DNA from 4 places in the Lysinibacillus sp. GW821-FHT14F06 genome. Region 3 is predicted to be linked to each of the others. Evidence: predicted binding sites of a transcription regulator. Region 3 holds the regulator's gene; each other region holds the start of a gene.
What was found. Region 3 encodes LexA, which represses DNA repair genes until DNA is damaged. Its sites were predicted from a motif close to CGAACATATGTTCG; they were not measured.
Positions count from the first base shown of each region.

Region 1: the regulator LexA is predicted to act here: its motif matches at 1,735-1,748, upstream of parE (DNA topoisomerase IV subunit B).
Region 2: the regulator LexA is predicted to act here: its motif matches at 1,717-1,730, upstream of ruvA (Holliday junction branch migration protein RuvA).
Region 4: the regulator LexA is predicted to act here: its motif matches at 2,753-2,766, upstream of recA (recombinase RecA).

Region 1 is NZ_JBXAPF010000021.1:50,199-54,397, reverse strand. Features, by position in the region: gene parE (DNA topoisomerase IV subunit B) at 1-1,715, opposite strand, end outside; gene plsY (glycerol-3-phosphate 1-O-acyltransferase PlsY) at 2,602-3,204, shown strand; gene AC1RNS_RS17630 (HesB/YadR/YfhF family protein) at 3,224-3,514, shown strand; gene AC1RNS_RS17625 (spore germination protein) at 3,661-4,199, shown strand, end outside.
Region 2 is NZ_JBXAPF010000003.1:188,771-192,969, forward strand. Features, by position in the region: gene queA (tRNA preQ1(34) S-adenosylmethionine ribosyltransferase-isomerase QueA) at 1-13, opposite strand, end outside; gene ruvB (Holliday junction branch migration DNA helicase RuvB) at 31-1,035, opposite strand; gene ruvA (Holliday junction branch migration protein RuvA) at 1,054-1,674, opposite strand; gene AC1RNS_RS04630 (phosphotransferase) at 1,787-2,665, opposite strand; gene AC1RNS_RS04635 (LysM peptidoglycan-binding domain-containing protein) at 2,655-3,692, opposite strand; gene AC1RNS_RS04640 (transcription repressor NadR) at 3,835-4,199, shown strand, end outside.
Region 3 is NZ_JBXAPF010000001.1:125,625-129,823, forward strand. Features, by position in the region: gene AC1RNS_RS00565 (prepilin peptidase) at 6-758, shown strand; gene AC1RNS_RS00570 (gamma-glutamyl-gamma-aminobutyrate hydrolase family protein) at 789-1,511, shown strand; gene AC1RNS_RS00575 (DUF4303 domain-containing protein) at 1,625-2,122, opposite strand; gene lexA (transcriptional repressor LexA) at 2,241-2,858, opposite strand; gene yneA (cell division suppressor protein YneA) at 3,023-3,337, shown strand; gene AC1RNS_RS00590 (YneB family resolvase-like protein) at 3,334-3,999, shown strand; gene def (peptide deformylase) at 4,053-4,199, opposite strand, start outside.
Region 4 is NZ_JBXAPF010000001.1:24,023-28,221, reverse strand. Features, by position in the region: gene rny (ribonuclease Y) at 1-952, opposite strand, end outside; gene recA (recombinase RecA) at 1,609-2,670, opposite strand; gene AC1RNS_RS00120 (competence/damage-inducible protein A) at 2,830-4,089, opposite strand; gene pgsA (CDP-diacylglycerol--glycerol-3-phosphate 3-phosphatidyltransferase) at 4,107-4,199, opposite strand, start outside.

The DNA.
Region 1 (4,199 bases), on a different contig from region 3:
CCCTTTCCAACTTTTTTGATGGCCTTTTGCAAATCATTTTCAGTCCAAGCATATTCAATCACTTCTTTTTTACCAGTACCCCTTGAAATTTTATACAAGGGTGGTAAGGCAATAAAGACCTTGCCTGCTTCAATTAATGGACGCATATAACGATAGAAAAATGTTAATAGCAAAACTTGAATATGTGCACCATCTGTATCGGCATCGGTCATAATAACGACTTTATCGTAGGCTGAATCCTCAACAGAAAAATCTGTGCCCACCCCTGCACCAATAGCATGAATAATTGTTGAAATTTCCTCATTTTTCATGATGTCCTGTAGCTTAGCCTTTTCTGTATTAATGACTTTACCTCGCAATGGTAATATGGCTTGGAATGTGCGATCTCGCCCTTGCTTTGCGGAGCCCCCAGCAGAATCACCTTCGACTAAATACAGCTCGTTTTTCGCAGCATTGCGAGATTGTGCGGGCGTTAATTTACCAGAAAGAATGGTACTGGCCTTCTTATTTTTCTTACCATTACGTGCATCTTCACGTGCTTTACGAGCCGCTTCACGAACTTGCTGTGCTCGAATAGCTTTACGCACAAGTGATGCAGATAGCTCGGCATTTTCCTCAAGTACATATAAAATTTGCTCAGAAACCACACTATCTACGGCAGAACGAGCCTCACTCGTCCCTAGCTTGCCTTTTGTCTGCCCCTCAAATTGTAGTAAATGCTCAGGAATACGTACAGACACAATTGCTGCCAGTCCCTCTCGAATATCTGTTCCTTCAAGGTTTTTATCTTTATCTTTTAACAGACCAATTTTTCTTGCGTATTCATTAAACACACGTGTTAATGCTGCTTTTGCACCTGTTTCATGTGTGCCGCCATCACGTGTACGAACATTGTTAACAAAGGACAGAATTGTTTCTGAATAGCCATCGTTATACTGGAACGCAAATTCTACTTCAATATCATCCTGAATCCCTTCTACATATTTGACGGGATGAAGAACGTCTTTCTCCTCATTCAAATACGCAACGAAAGCTTCAATGCCGTTCTCATAAAAGAACACATCACCTTTGCCTTCCTCGCGTTCATCGATTAACTCAATTTTTAAGCCCTTCAATAAAAATGCCGACTCGCGTAAACGTTCTGCAAGTGTATCATAATTGAATTTTGTAACAGAAAAAATCTTGTCATCAGGTAGAAAATGGACTAGCGTACCTGTTTGTTTCGTACTGCCGATTTCTTCAAGCGTTGTGGCTGGATGACCACCATTTTCAAAGCGTTGGCAGTATTTCTTACCGTCGCGGTGTATTGTAACTTCTAAAAAAGTTGATAACGCATTAACGACAGAAGAACCTACGCCATGTAAACCACCACTTGTTTTATAGCCGCCTTGTCCAAATTTACCGCCAGCATGTAAAACTGTAAAAATAATTTCAGGTGTTGGCTTCCCCATCTTATGCATACCAGTTGGCATTCCTCGACCAAAATCTCGCACGCTAATACTTTGATCTTTATGAATCTTGACAATAATATGTGAACCAAAGCCAGCCAATGCTTCATCCACCGCATTATCCACGATTTCATACACGAGGTGATGAAGTCCACGGCCATCTGTAGAACCGATATACATGCCGGGTCTCTTTCGTACCGCTTCTAATCCTTCTAATACTTGTATAGCGTCATCATTATAGACGCTTGGTGACTGCTTATTCGTCAAAAAATTCCCCTCCAAAAAACAAACGCATGTTCTATTTATCTTCTCTTCCTAATAATAATAGCATTTCCTGTCAATAGCTAGCGACAGGCCCAATAAATTTTTAATTCTCCACAGCTTCCTTATTTTTAAAAGTAATCATCTGCATTGTCATAAGCTGTCATATTCCCTTGACGCAAGGACGTGAGCTTTTGTTGCATAAATCAATTACTCCCTAGCGTAATTGCGTTAGGAAAACACATTCATCTCGTCACCTTTAGAGGTGGAAGTATTGTGTACCTAACGCTTCGCTTTCGGTACACAATATTGGTGCTGCCGCTACCGTTTTCGCACAATAAAGATCTGTTGCTGTCGCTTTGCTTTCGCACAATAAGGATCTGTTGCTGTCGCACAGTAAAGATTTGCTAAATCAAGATAAAACACCTAATGACTAATAACCGATTATAAACTTTCAGCTAAAACAAAGATAACTCGTGAAGGTATTCAATTCTTCATGCAGAAGCATTCAATAACCGCTCTAATAATGGCGGATATGTAGATTAACAACAAAATGGGATCTTCTGCCTGACTGAAGATTCATACTAGCATTTCCATGAAATTTAAGATAGACTTCTATTCTACCAAAGGAAAGGATGATTGACAAAATTGCCATTTTACCTATATTTTTAGAAAAGGATTGTCTTGATAATGGGATGCTCGTGTCAAATAGCCTAACCTTAGCACAATATACATATAGAAACCCTTGAAAAAATAGTTCTCTTTTGTATTGAATTCAAGGAACGTCATGAAATCTCCTTCATGACATTGTAGATTATCAAGAAAAAGTGTAAAATACTTGTTACAAACTATTAGTACCAAGTGATGAATTACCAATGAAAGGAGTCCAACTATGTTAAATGGACTTATTATTTTATGTGCTTATCTAATTGGCTCTATACCTTCTGGATTATGGATAGGCAAAATTTTTTATAAAACAGATATTCGTGAACATGGTAGTGGTAATTTGGGTGCCACGAATACCTTCCGTATCTTAGGAAAAAAAGCAGGAATTGTCGTAACCATTATGGATGTCCTAAAAGGGACAGCGGCCGTATTGCTAGTAGCGCTGCCGATATTTTCTGAAGTCTCCATACACTCATTAATTCTTGGACTTATAGCGGTTATTGGTCATATGTTCCCTATCTTTGCAAACTTCCGTGGAGGAAAAGCTGTAGCAACATCAGCTGGCGTCCTCTTAGGATATACATGGCCTTTATTTGTCTTACTTTTTATTACGTTTATTGTAACGTTAAAAGTCACAAAGATTGTAAGTTTAACTTCCATGATTGCCGCTTTAGTAGCACTTATTTATTCTATCGTTTATTATTTTGTTACAGGTGATTTTGCGTTAAGCATTTTAGTCGCATGTTTATTCACCTTTATTATTTATCGTCACCGGGCAAACATTGGCCGCATTAAAAATGGGACTGAGCCAAAGGTGAAATGGCTGTAGCAAAGAGAGGAGCATTCTAATGAATATTGCACTAACAGAGGAAGCCCTGCATTGGTTTAAACGAGAAATGGAAGTAGAAACAGGCGATACCATTCGTTTTTATGCAAGATACGGAGGTTCCAGTCCATTTCATGAAGGCTTTTCTCTTGGTATGACTCGTGAGGAACCAATCGAGATTGGTGTCAAAACAGAGATTGATGGGGTTACCTACTATATTGATGAAAAAGATTTATGGTTTTTTAATAGCCACAATCTACATGTAGATATTGATGCTACAAACGATGAATTAAAATATGACTATCGTAAATAAAGCCGTGTTTCCTTTCGTTTTTACGAAGGGAACATGGCTTTTTCATTTGCCAGAAACTAAATAGAATAAATTCCTATCTTTGTTTATCTTTCCTGAAATTTGTCCATTCTATAGGTATTGAATGCATACTTGGAGGAGGAAAGAAAATGTCCGTTTCAAAAAGTTCAGATGCCTCCCAACCAAATTCCAACAACGAACTCCTAAATCAATCACTTTCGAACAATATGAAAGTGATTAGAAACACACTTGGAAATAGTAATGACCTGGTTATACGAGAAATTACCATTGGAAAAGCTGACAAGCACTCAATCGCAATTATTTATATGGATGGCTTATCTGATAGAACAACCATTTCGGATACGGTTATTGATAAGCTTATGCTCGATAAGGTTGAAGAAAATGGCTCAGATACAGATATAGAAACTATTCATCAATTTATAAGAGAATCTTGTTTGACAGTTGGTGATACCAATAATCTTTCTCATTTCACCGCACTGTATACGGCTATTTTAAATGGCAATACGGTCATTTTATTAAATGGATGTACCACTGGGATCGTGACAAGTACAAAGGGTGCTAAAGATCGAGAGGTTACAGAGCCGTCAACAGAATCTGTGATTAGAGGACCAAGGGAATCCTTTACGGAAACATTACGCACAAACACAGCCCTTATCCGACGAAAAAT
Region 2 (4,199 bases), on a different contig from region 3:
CTTCTACACGCATGAAAAAACTTCCTTCTTCTATGTTTGTTGGGGATAATCATATCCAAAATGTTCGTAGGCTAAATGACTAGCGACTCTTCCACGTGGTGTACGCTGGATAAAGCCAATTTGCATTAAATACGGCTCATAGACATCTTCTATTGTAACCCGCTCCTCACCGATAGATGCAGCTAGTGTATCTAAGCCTACAGGACCTCCCTTAAAGCGCTCAATCATATTGGTTACTAGTTTATGGTCTATATGATCAAGTCCTCTAGGATCGACCTGTAATAGCTCTAAGGCTTGCTTTGCAAGATTCTCTGTTATCATACCATCTCCGAGCACCTGTGCATAATCTCGCACCCGCTTCAACAAGCGATTTGCTATACGAGGTGTACCACGTGAACGTCTAGCCATTTCACCTGCTGCTACTTGCTCAATTTCCACATCAAATAAATGTGCACTACGCACGACAATCTCAGCAAGTGATATATCATCATAATACTCTAACCTCAGTAGTACACCAAAGCGATCCCTTAAAGGTGCCGATAATGCGCCAGCCCTTGTTGTGGCACCGACGAGCGTAAATGGCGGCAAATCAAGACGGACAGAACGTGCTTCAGGCCCTTTACCAACAACAATATCTAAGCAAAAATCTTCCATGGCTGGATAAAGTACTTCTTCAATAGCTCGTGGCAAGCGATGAATTTCATCGATAAATAGTACATCTCCAGGCTCCAATGAACTTAAAATAGCTGCTAAATCTCCAGGACGTTCGATTGCAGGTCCGCTTGTCATGCGCACATTGACATGCATTTCATTGGCAATAACAGCAGCTAGTGTCGTTTTCCCAAGTCCAGGAGGTCCATATAACAGCACATGATCTAAACTTTCCTGACGAAGCTTTGCTGCTTCAATGAAAATTTGTAAATTCTCTTTTACTTTATGCTGTCCAATATATTGTGCCAATCGCTGGGGTCTTAAAGATAATTCAAATTGCTCATCATAGCTGCCTGCCTCACTAGCCATCATACGTTCAGACATGTACTTTCCCCCCTTTCACTATTTCAACTTAAGTAGCAATTGTAACGCTTGTTTCATAAAGGCATCTGTCGTTTGCAGCATTTCATTTTCCTCAAGCTGCGGACGTACTTTTTCTAGCTCTTTTTCAGAATAACCAAGTGCCATTAAAGCAAGAATAGCCTCCTCCAGCTCATGTTTATACGGATTCACACCGAACAGTGGTAACTCATCCTCAGTACTAGGCAATTCAATTGTGTCCAGTAAGGAACCAAGCTTGCCTTTTAAATCTAAAATCATTTGCCGTGCTGTTTTTTTCCCTACTCCGGGGAATTTTACTAAAAATGTTTCATCTTCTCGTTCAATTGCGCTGATTACCTGCTGTGGGTTACCTGTAGCTAAAATAGCCAACGCTCCTTTTGGCCCAATCCCTGAAACTAAAATGAGCTTACGAAATAGTTCACGTTGATCCAAATTAGGAAAACCATATAATACTTGTGCATCTTCACGTACGTGTAAGTGTACAAAAATTTGTTGTTCAAGTGCAGATGTTCTAAACGCAAATGGATTCGGTGTGTTTAGCTGCCAGCCAATTCCTTGCTGCTCTAGCACAATATACTCAGGGGTAATACGTGTTATTTGTCCTTTTAAATAGTCATACATCTATAATCCCTCACAATCATCGTCTTCGATTATAGCATATAGCGAACGAATGCTCGACTATAAGAAATAGTATAGTAGTTGCACCCACACAAAAATGACCGCCAATAGACGGTCATTTTTTCATCATTCTATCAATATCGTACCACAATTTGGGCCAGTATGTGAGCGCACGTTTAGTAAACGGTACTAAATAATCTAAAAATACTAGTTGCTGATCTAATGGTAAATCTACTGCGAAAAGCCATTCACGTAATAGTTCATTTGGATATTTTAAACGATGTAGTTTTCTTTTATCTAATCGCTTCAGCTCTGGTAGCTCTTTAAAAATTTTAGTGAGGTCATAATCTACTGCTGGCAATATCCGATGTAACCATAAAATATATTCATCATCCGCTTCTCCAAGATGTGCCAAATCAAAATCAATTAACTTTAAGTCGCCATTAGAGCACCTTAAAAAATTATGATGTACAACATCTCCATGTAAAAGTGTAATATCTTTTTCAGGTACATCCTCCATAGAGATTAACTGTAAGGATTTATCACTATAGTGTAAAATCTGATCTATTTCTTCTTTTGTTAAAAAAGCGCGAAATTCACTGCGTCTGCTCTTAAAACGTAGATAACGCATTTGCCATTTTAAAAGCTGTGAGTAGGTGTATAATCCCGGTACTTTTTGCCAGGCTATTTTTTTATGGGTATCATGTAAAGCTATTAATAGCTTAAGAGATTCTAACCTATCCCTTTTATGGGTAAAATTAGCACTATTGCTACCCTCTTGCCATATCTGCACAATTAAATTTTCGTCATCACTTTTCACTATAGGCAAAACCAATGAAGGCTCAAGCCGTCCAAGCTGTCGATGGATTGCCTTTACCTTTTCTACTATTTCTAATTGCTTTGCACGTTTGACAAAATAGGTTTTTGAACGATATTTATATTTCCAAATATTAGGCTTCAGTTCCTCAATAATATATGCTTTTTCACCATCGATAAGGCGTCATCCCGCCTGGGTATAAGTGCGGTGACACCCATGGTCCACATGTCGGACATGGCGGTGGGCAAGCCGATGGACATGGTGGCGGTGGTGGGCATGGCGGCGGGCAGTGACATGGATCCATTTGCCAATTCGGCATCATTGGTTGAGTATTGCAACCACAAGACTGCCCCATGTTCATCTCTGTCATAGGCTGGAATTGAGGCTGCGTATATGCTTCAGGTTTTTGGAAGAACGGTGATGTGCTTGACTCTAAGAAATTCTCCATTCCAGCTACATGACTACCCTTCATTTCACAAGATGTTGGTTGCTGTGGCATTGTATAGGCTTCTACTTGTGGCTCCATTTGCATTGGCATTTGCATCGGCATTTGCATTGGCATTTGCATTGGCCACCACATATGATGGTGAACTGGCTGATGGCAGCTAGAACAATGTGGTACTGCTGGCATTGGCGGTGGCATGATATAAATCGGCTGTGGCATTGGTTGTGGCGGTGCTGGGTGTACGACAGGTGGTGGTGGTTGAATTTGCACTGGTGGTGGAGCAACGGTTTGTGTTTGCTCTATCTGCGGCATAACTACTTGCTGGTGCCAGCTTAGCTCTACAGGCTGCGGTACAAACATCGGTTGTTGCGGCATCGGCATTGGCATTGGATAAGGTATTGGTATCATCTGTGGTTCTGGCATCGGTGGTGGTGGCACAACAACAGGTGGTGGCATTGGTCTTTGTACCTCTTTTTTAACACTTTCTTTAACTGGCTTTGTAGGTGATTCTTTGTGCATTTGTGTTTCCTTATGTCCTTCTTTATGTGTGCCCCTGTTTGTTTCTCTATGTCCCTCTCTGTTCCCATCTCGATGCGGTTCTTTGTTTATTTTTTCAGGCAAAATAATTTCCATGCCTGGAACAATGTAATCTGGATTAGCAAGATGGGCATTCAGTCTCTTTAAATCTTCAAACGAAACGCCGTATTCTTTGGCAATCTTCCACAACGTATCTCCCTTTTGAACAATATGAATACGCAATGTTTTCCTCCCTTCCTCTCTACGTATCATATGTTCAATGTTTCATTTGGATACAAAAAATTCACGCATGTTAGAAATGCTTCATGGTACACTAGGCTTTAAGGAAAACTGCTTCCTTTATTACAGACAGAGGTGATCTCTTATGAAAAAAATGTTAGGCGAGGAACGCAGACTGTATCTTCTGGCACAATTAAAAAATAGTACAACACCAATAACAGGCACAGACTTAGCTAAATTCGCCAATGTATCTAGACAAGTCATTGTCAATGATATGACATTATTAAAGGCTAGAAATGAGCCTATTATTGCAACTAGTCAAGGCTATCTCTATATGCACCAAGAGCATTTACAGCATACTGTAGAGCGGACAATCCCCTGTTTCCATACATCAAAGGATGCTGAGGATGAGCTAATGACAATAGTTGACTGTGGTGGCACAGTAAAAAACGTTATCGTTGAACATCCAATTTATGGTGAAATCACTGCGTCTCTCATGGTATCAAATCG
Region 3 (4,199 bases):
TAAAAATGGAAATGGCTTATACCGTGACAGTATTTATTTTTGGGCTTGTTTTTGGCTCCTTTTTTAATGTGGTCGGCTTACGTGTACCAGTAAAGGAGTCTATTGTGCAACCGCCCTCACATTGCACAAATTGTCAGAGGCAGCTAACAGCCCTTGATTTAGTACCTGTTTTGTCCTATGTATGGCTAGGAGGCAAATGCCGTAGCTGTGGACAAAAAATTTCTTGGATATATCCATTCATGGAGCTTATGACAGGGGTTTTATTTGCATTTGCCTATTGGAAGCTAGGCTTTACCGTAGAATTTATTGTAGCCATTTTGCTAATTTCATTACTTGTTATTATTGTTGTATCGGATTTTGCCTATATGCTTATTCCTGATAAAGTACTACTCTTTTTTCTACCATTGCTCTTTATAGGACGTGTGCTTTCACCGTTAACCCCATGGTGGGATAGTGCGCTGGGTGCAGTCGTTGGCTTTGGCATATTATATAGTATTGCTGTGTTGTCAAAGGGAGGTATGGGTGGAGGGGATATTAAATTATTCTTTTTACTTGGGCTTGTATTGGGCACACTACATGCACTCTTAACATTATTTTTAGCCGCTGTTATCGGAATGGTTGTAGGCATTATAGTGTTAAGAACACGGCAGCAGGGTAGAAAGACCCCAATACCATTTGGTCCATCCATTGCTGCTGCGGCTATCGTTGTTTATTTTTATGGGGATGCCTTGATGAATTGGTATCTTGGCTTGTGGTAAGGAATAACTTACAATCTTGGAGGGGATAAAGTGAAGCCAGTTATTGGCATAACGGCCTTTGTGGAGGATGATTTGTCAGCAAGATTAAATGCTGCCTATAGCAATAGTATTATCGAAGCTGGGGGCATTCCGCTAATTATTCCTCTTGGCATAGAGGAGGATGTTGCACAAATTTTGTCGTTGACAGATGGATTATTGCTATCAGGAGGCTGTGATGTCCATCCATTTCTCTTTGATGCAGAGCCAGCACCTAAATTAGGGAAGATACATCCTGAAAGAGATTCCGTAGAGCTTGCTTTAATCGAGGCAGCCTTTATTCGTAATATGCCAATTTTTGGTATTTGTCGTGGTATTCAAATATTAAATGTGGCTCTTGGAGGCAATGTCTATCAGGATATGGAGAGCGAATATCATAGTAAAAAATTATTAAAGCATATGCAGCAGGCAACTCGGGGCGTGGCTACCCACTATGTTACGGTTACACCTGATACATTATTAAACAGATTCACCGAGAAAGAGAAAATTGCTGTAAATTCCTTTCATCATCAAGCAGTTAATGTATTAGCTGAGAAATTAAAGGTAGCAGCCAAATCCAGTGATGGAATTGTAGAAGCGGTCGTACACGAGGACCACCCATTTTGTCTGGCAGTACAGTGGCATCCAGAGGAGCAGGCGATGGCAGGGGATGAAGTATCAAAGAAAATATTTACTGCTTTTATCAAGGCAAGCTTGAAATTCAAATTAGAGGCATAGTGCTTGCAAGGAATCCATATTAAAGTGGATTCTTTTTTTGTAAACCAGCTAAACAAAAGGAAGATGGCGAAAAATCTTCTTCGACATCTTCTTGCTTTAGAACAATAGAGTATTTAATGTCCCCAATTACGCACAAACGCAGGAAGTAGGGGATGATTAGAATTACAACGCCTCGCTGACGATAACTCCAGCATTTCCTCTTCATTATCATCAGTCACCGAAATAAAAACAAAAATGCTTTCGTCAATAATGCCCTCCTGTTTCAATTCATACATCGTATCACACATTGCTTGATGCAGCATTTCTTTATGTTCAATAAATTTTTCATCTTCAATATGCAATACAATATCCAATAATTCACGACTTACCTTTTCGAGCATATCCGTTTCATCGTAATGTAAATATTCATCCTTTAAAAAGCGATAATCCTCGGGGGCATCCTCATAGTTTTGACCAATTTCAATTAGTGATTTTTCAGTTCCCATTGTTAAATAAAGGCTACCACAATCTCCATCTGTCACTAAAACAGCCGCATAAATTTGTTCATCGTATAAGGAGCTATACATTGTCGTATAAGCTTCTTGCACAGCTTGTTTGATTTTTTGTTTCAAATAGATGCACTCCCTATGTAGATTGAATTTTGTTCTATGTCTAAAATTAAGAAAAAGAGGTATATGCTCATCGGGGAACATATCATCCTCTTAAAATCATTCAATAATTTTATATTTTTTAGTGTACACGACGATAAAGGCCTACAACTTGTCCTAAAATAGAAACCTGATCGACAATAATTGGCTCCATTGTGGAGTTCTCAGGCTGTAAGCGGAAATGACTTTTTTCCTTAAAGAAACGCTTAACGGTTGCTTCATCCTCTTCTGTCATAGCCACGACAATATCACCATTATCTGCTGTTGATTTTTGCTTTACAATGACTAAATCTCCATCTAAAATTCCAGCTTCAATCATGGATTCACCCATAATTTCTAGCATAAATAATTGATCCTCACTTGTCCCATAAGTATCTGGTAGCGGGAAATACTCTTCAATATTTTCAATAGCTGTAATTGGAGAACCTGCTGTAACCTTCCCTACAAGTGGGACGTGAATAACATGTTGCTTTTGAATAGAATCTTCTGGCTCTAAAATTTCAATCGCACGTGGCTTCGTTGGGTCACGGCGGATAAAGCCCTTTTGCTCTAAACGAGCTAAATGTCCATGAACCGTTGAGCTTGAAGCAAGTCCAACTGCTTCACCAATTTCACGTACAGATGGTGGATACCCCTTTGCGCGTACTTCTTCTTTGATAAAGGCTAAAATGTCTTCTTGTCTTTTCGAAACTTTTTTCATGATTGCTCACCTCTTTTTTCTTATATTTCTTCTTATTAGATAGTATAGCAGAATGCGAACACTTATGCAAACATAGGTTCGAAAAGTGTTTGACAAAAACGTTTGTTCGCACTATTATAAGAACATACATTCCGAACAAACATTCTAGAAAAGAGGTCATAACGATGAATTGGTTAAAGAAAAATCCGCATATCTCCATTTTATTAGGGGCTTGCCTATTATTTGCAGGATACCTTTACATAACAGATCCTGGTGAGGTGACTTACAAGGAAATACAAGTGGAGCATGGGGATAACCTATGGTCGTTAGCAGAGCAATACCGTGGTAAAATGAGTAAGGAAGACTGGATTAAGCTTGTAAAGGCGGAAAATGAATTACCAAACGTTCAAATTGTTGCTGGTAAATCATTAGTCATTCCAGTGGTGGGAAACCAAGCCAATCCCATAAACTCTATTGAAATTGCGAGAAATGAACAATGATAAATAAACAACAATCAGCCGTCATCTATTGCCGCGTGAGTACAGAAAAAGAGACACAAAGTTCCTCGCTAGAGCGTCAGCAGGAAGAATTAACACGCTATGCCAAGGAGCAGAACTACGATATAAAGGGCATTTTTCTAGATCAGCATAGTGGCTATGATGTGGAGCGAGATGGCTTACTTGAAATGCTTGATTTCATTAAAGAACAGGAAATTAATGCGCTATTTGTCCAGGATGAAACACGCTTGGGACGTGGAAATGCCAGAATGGCAGTGCTGCATTTATTGCAAAAAACGGAAACGGATGTTTTCTCCATGCGAGATGCAGGCCCTGTACAATTAAATGAAATGGATACGATGCTGCTCGAAATATTAGCGATAGTAGAGGAATACCAGCGCAGAATCCATAATGCTAAAATACGACGTGGTATGCGTCGAGCTGTTGAAAAGGGCTATAGACCTGAAAACAATCTATCGAATCGTGGAAATCCAAATGGGCAGGAGCGTAAGGAAGTGCCGATTGAGGAAATTATTACTCTTCGAAACAAAGGCTTTACGTTTGAGGAAATTGCCATGACACTTCGAGGCTTAGGCTTTGATGTTAGTAAGGCAACAGTACATCGAAGATATCAGGAGCATCAGAAAAAGTTGATAAGTGAATAATGTAAGATCAGTGGGAGTTTTGCCCATCCCACTGATGAAATAGGAGAGCGAGATTAATACAAGCTCTCAATCACTACATTATCGGGTAATTTAAATGGATGTTCTTGATTTATTCTGTCATAAAACATAATTCCGTTTAAATGATCGATTTCATGCTGCATTAGGATGGCACCATAGCCGTTAAATTGAAGAATGATTTC
Region 4 (4,199 bases), 100 kb from region 3:
AATCAGGATGTAAGTTATGAATGCCAATTTCAAATGTTGTTTGCTCACCTGTTTCACGGATTTGTTCATCCACTTCACGACGAGCTTTTTCCACCATTTCCTCAATTCGAGCAGGGTGAATACGGCCATCCTGTACAAGCTTTTCAAGTGCAAGTCGAGCCGTTTCACGACGAATAGGGTCAAAGCCAGATAAAATAACCGCTTCTGGAGTATCATCAATAATTAAATCTATACCTGTTAGCGTTTCCAATGTGCGGATGTTTCGTCCTTCACGACCAATAATTCGACCCTTCATTTCATCATTTGGCAAGTTCACGACAGACACCGTTGTTTCAGCAACGTGGTCCGCAGCAAAACGTTGTAATGCTAATGATAAAATTTCACGTGCTTTTTTATCTGATTCTTCTTTCGCACGTGTTTCTGATTCCTTCGTCATCACAGCAATATCAGTTGCTAGCTCTTTTTCTACTTCCCCTAAGATAATAGTCTTTGCTTCATCTCTAGTTAAAGCAGAAATTCTTTCTAGCTCTGCTTTTTGCGAGGCAACGAGCTCGTCCACTTTGCTTTCCATCTGTTCAATATGCTGTTGTCTTTCGGCAAGAGCTTGTTCTTTACGCTCTAAGCCTGCTTCTCTCTTATTTAGAGCATCATCTTTGCGATCAAGATTCTCTTCTCTTTGCAATAAACGGTTCTCTTGTTTTTGAAGTTCTAAACGACGTTCACGAATGTCATTCTCAGCTTCAGTACGAAATTTGTGAGTTTCATCTTTGGCTTCAAGTAGTGCTTCTTTTTTCAATGCCTCCGCTTCTCGTTTTCCTTCTTCAACGATTGTTTCAGCAACATGTTTAGCACCAGTGATTTTTGAGTCATTCACTTTTTTCATGTAGATATAGCTAACAGCGGCACCAACGATGATTCCAAGCAAAGCGGAGATGATAGTAATTCCATCCATATGAACACCTCCTCTTGCTATTTAGGTAATACAGTTTCAGTCAGCGCATACATCAATTTCGCCTCGGCGTAATTGTGTCAGGATTTTGAATTGTGCACACACAATTCATTTCTTTCAAAATCTGTGACATCCGTCCAAGGCTTTGGGCCAACATGATGTTGGTCACTCAGTCTTTGCCACAGGACGTGGCATTCTTAGACTGAGTTCCTTTATTTCAGTAGGTGTTTAAACACTCACTGAAAAGGAACCACATCCACATTCATCTCATCACCTTCAGAGGTGGGAGTTTTTTACTGAATGAAGATAAAATGTACTGCCTGTTTAAAGTCATAATTCAGAAATTATACATATTTAATTGTATAGCTAGCATTAAGCTCTGTCAAGGATAGTCGGGCACCTGTTCGCCCCTATCCAGAAAAAAGTAATTGATAACCAATAGGTGAATAAACTTCCTAATACTTTTACACTAGAATTACATTTATCTGTTTTACCTAATTAGAAATAATCAGTACTATGGTTATAATTTTTTAAAATTTACGTTATACTCTCACTCAATACAGGATGCTATCTACATGAGTATACCCACCTTTATATGGAATATAGACAAAAAAATACATTGTTCCCTCTCAAATTAGAGCAGGAACAATGCATTTAAATTATTCATCTTCAAGAAGAAGCATTAATTCTTCATCCACTTCTTCCTCATCATGAGCAGCGATTGTGTAGGAAGTAGCAGCGATACCATAAGAGGAACGGATCTTATTAGCGATTTCCTCCATAACGGCAGGATTTTCTTTTAAATATTGTTTTGCGTTTTCGCGTCCTTGTCCTAAACGCTCATCCCCATAAGCATACCAAGAGCCGCTTTTTTGAACGATGTCCAGTTCAACACCTAAATCAACTGTTTCTCCTTCTTTTGAAATCCCTTCTCCATACATAATATCTACCTCTGCCGTACGGAAAGGTGGTGCAACTTTGTTTTTCACAATCTTCACTTTTGTGCGATTCCCCATAATATCATTACCTTGTTTAATGGCTTCTGCGCGGCGAACCTCTAAACGAACAGAGCTATAGAATTTAAGAGCACGTCCGCCTGGTGTTGTTTCTGGATTTCCGAACATCACACCAATTTTTTCACGTATTTGGTTAATGAAAATAGCAATCGTTTTCGATTTATTAATAGCACCTGAAAGTTTACGTAATGCCTGAGACATTAAACGTGCCTGTAAACCAACATGAGAATCACCCATATCTCCCTCAATTTCAGCTTTTGGCACTAATGCTGCTACCGAGTCAATAACGATAATATCAATTGCACCACTACGAACTAATGCTTCAGCAATTTCAAGTGCTTGCTCACCTGTGTCTGGCTGAGATAATAGTAATTCATCAATATTAACACCTAATTTTTGTGCATAAATTGGATCTAATGCATGCTCAGCATCGATAAATGCTGCTTGTCCTCCAGCTGCTTGCACCTCTGCAATCGCATGTAGAGCAACCGTTGTTTTACCTGATGATTCAGGACCATAAACTTCAATAATTCTCCCACGTGGATAACCGCCAACACCTAGTGCAGCATCAAGTGCTAGCGAACCGCTTGATGATGTAGCAATTTCTAAATCTGTTTTTTCGCCAAGTTTCATAATAGAACCTTTACCAAAGTTCTTTTCAATTTGTTTTAAAGCCTGTTCTAAGGCTGCTTTACGATCACTCATTTATTTTCCTCCTTCGAAAACTGTTCACTGTTTTTCTCTATCTCTACTATACTTGTTTTTGAGAGAACACGCAAGAAAAAAGCGAACGTTCATTCGTTTTTTCTTCAAAATAAAAATTTGGGTAATTTTCCTCTACCCAAATTCCTATTTTTTCTCTATTTAATAGCGTTTAGTATATCCTCTTTCTTCCAAAAGCTGCATTAAATAATGACAGGTAAACTTTACGGCTCGAAGTCGATTTGTATTACGCATACCCGATAAATGAAGTAAATATGTGATTGGTTCCTCATCGTCAATGGCGATACCAATCCAAACAGTTCCAACTGGTTGGTGATCGTGTGCTGTTGGTCCAGCTGCCCCCGTTAATCCTATACCAATATTTGTACCGAATTTTTGCTTTACGGTGCTAGCCATAGCCGCGGCGCATTCACTGCTGACAATGCCATGTGAATCTAGTAATTGTTTAGGAATGCCGAGCTGTCTTATTTTTGCCTCTTCTGTATACGTTACAACGCCTCCAACAAGCGCATCCCCTACTCCTGGAATTTCTGCTAACTCTGACTGAAATAACCCCGCAGTTAAACTTTCTGCAGCAGAGATAGTTAACTGATTATCAAGTAACATTTCTACTGTCTTAGAGGCAAGAGAATCATCATCTATACCATATTGATGGTCGCCGACAAGCGCTTGAATTTCAGCTACCTTTGTTGCAATAAGCTGCTGTGCTTCCTCCATGGTTTCCGCTTTAGCAGTTACACGCAACGTTACTTCGCCATCTGAAGCAAGAGGTGCAACAGTAGGGTTTGTTTGTGTATCAAGAATATCTTGAACACGAACCTCCAGCTCTGCCTCCCCGATACCATAAAAGCGCATAACGTGAGAGACAATAACTCCTCCAGCGTTTAACAACGCACCAAGCTTTGGCTTTGCCTCAAATTGAAACATCGGCTCAAGCTCTTTCGGAGGCCCAGGCAGCAAGATATATGTTCGTCCACCTTTTGTTAGTATCATGCCTGGTGCCATTCCATGATGGTTTGCCAGCACTTCACTACCAGCTAACACTAATGCCTGTTTACGATTATTTTCAGTCATTGGACGACCTCTTTTAGCAAAAAATTGCTCAATATAAGTCAATGCGACATCATCAAACTCAAGTGAAACATCCAGATGACGTGCAATTGTTTCCTTTGTTAAATCATCCTTTGTAGGTCCAAGCCCACCAGAAAAGATGATTAAATCTGCACGAGTCTCCGCAACCGTTATAGCCTCATCTAAACGTTTGGCATTATCTCCAACAACTGTATGATAATACACATTTATCCCCAGCTCTGACAATTGATTAGAAATAAATTTAGCATTTGTGTTCGCTATTTGACCAAGCAATAATTCTGAGCCAACAGCAAGAATTTCAGCATTCATGATCCACAAGACCTTTCTTATTTAGACTCAAGTAAAACACGTCGATTTAGATAGAAATAATCCCATCCAGACCATAATGTGAAGAACAATGCAATATATAACATTATTAT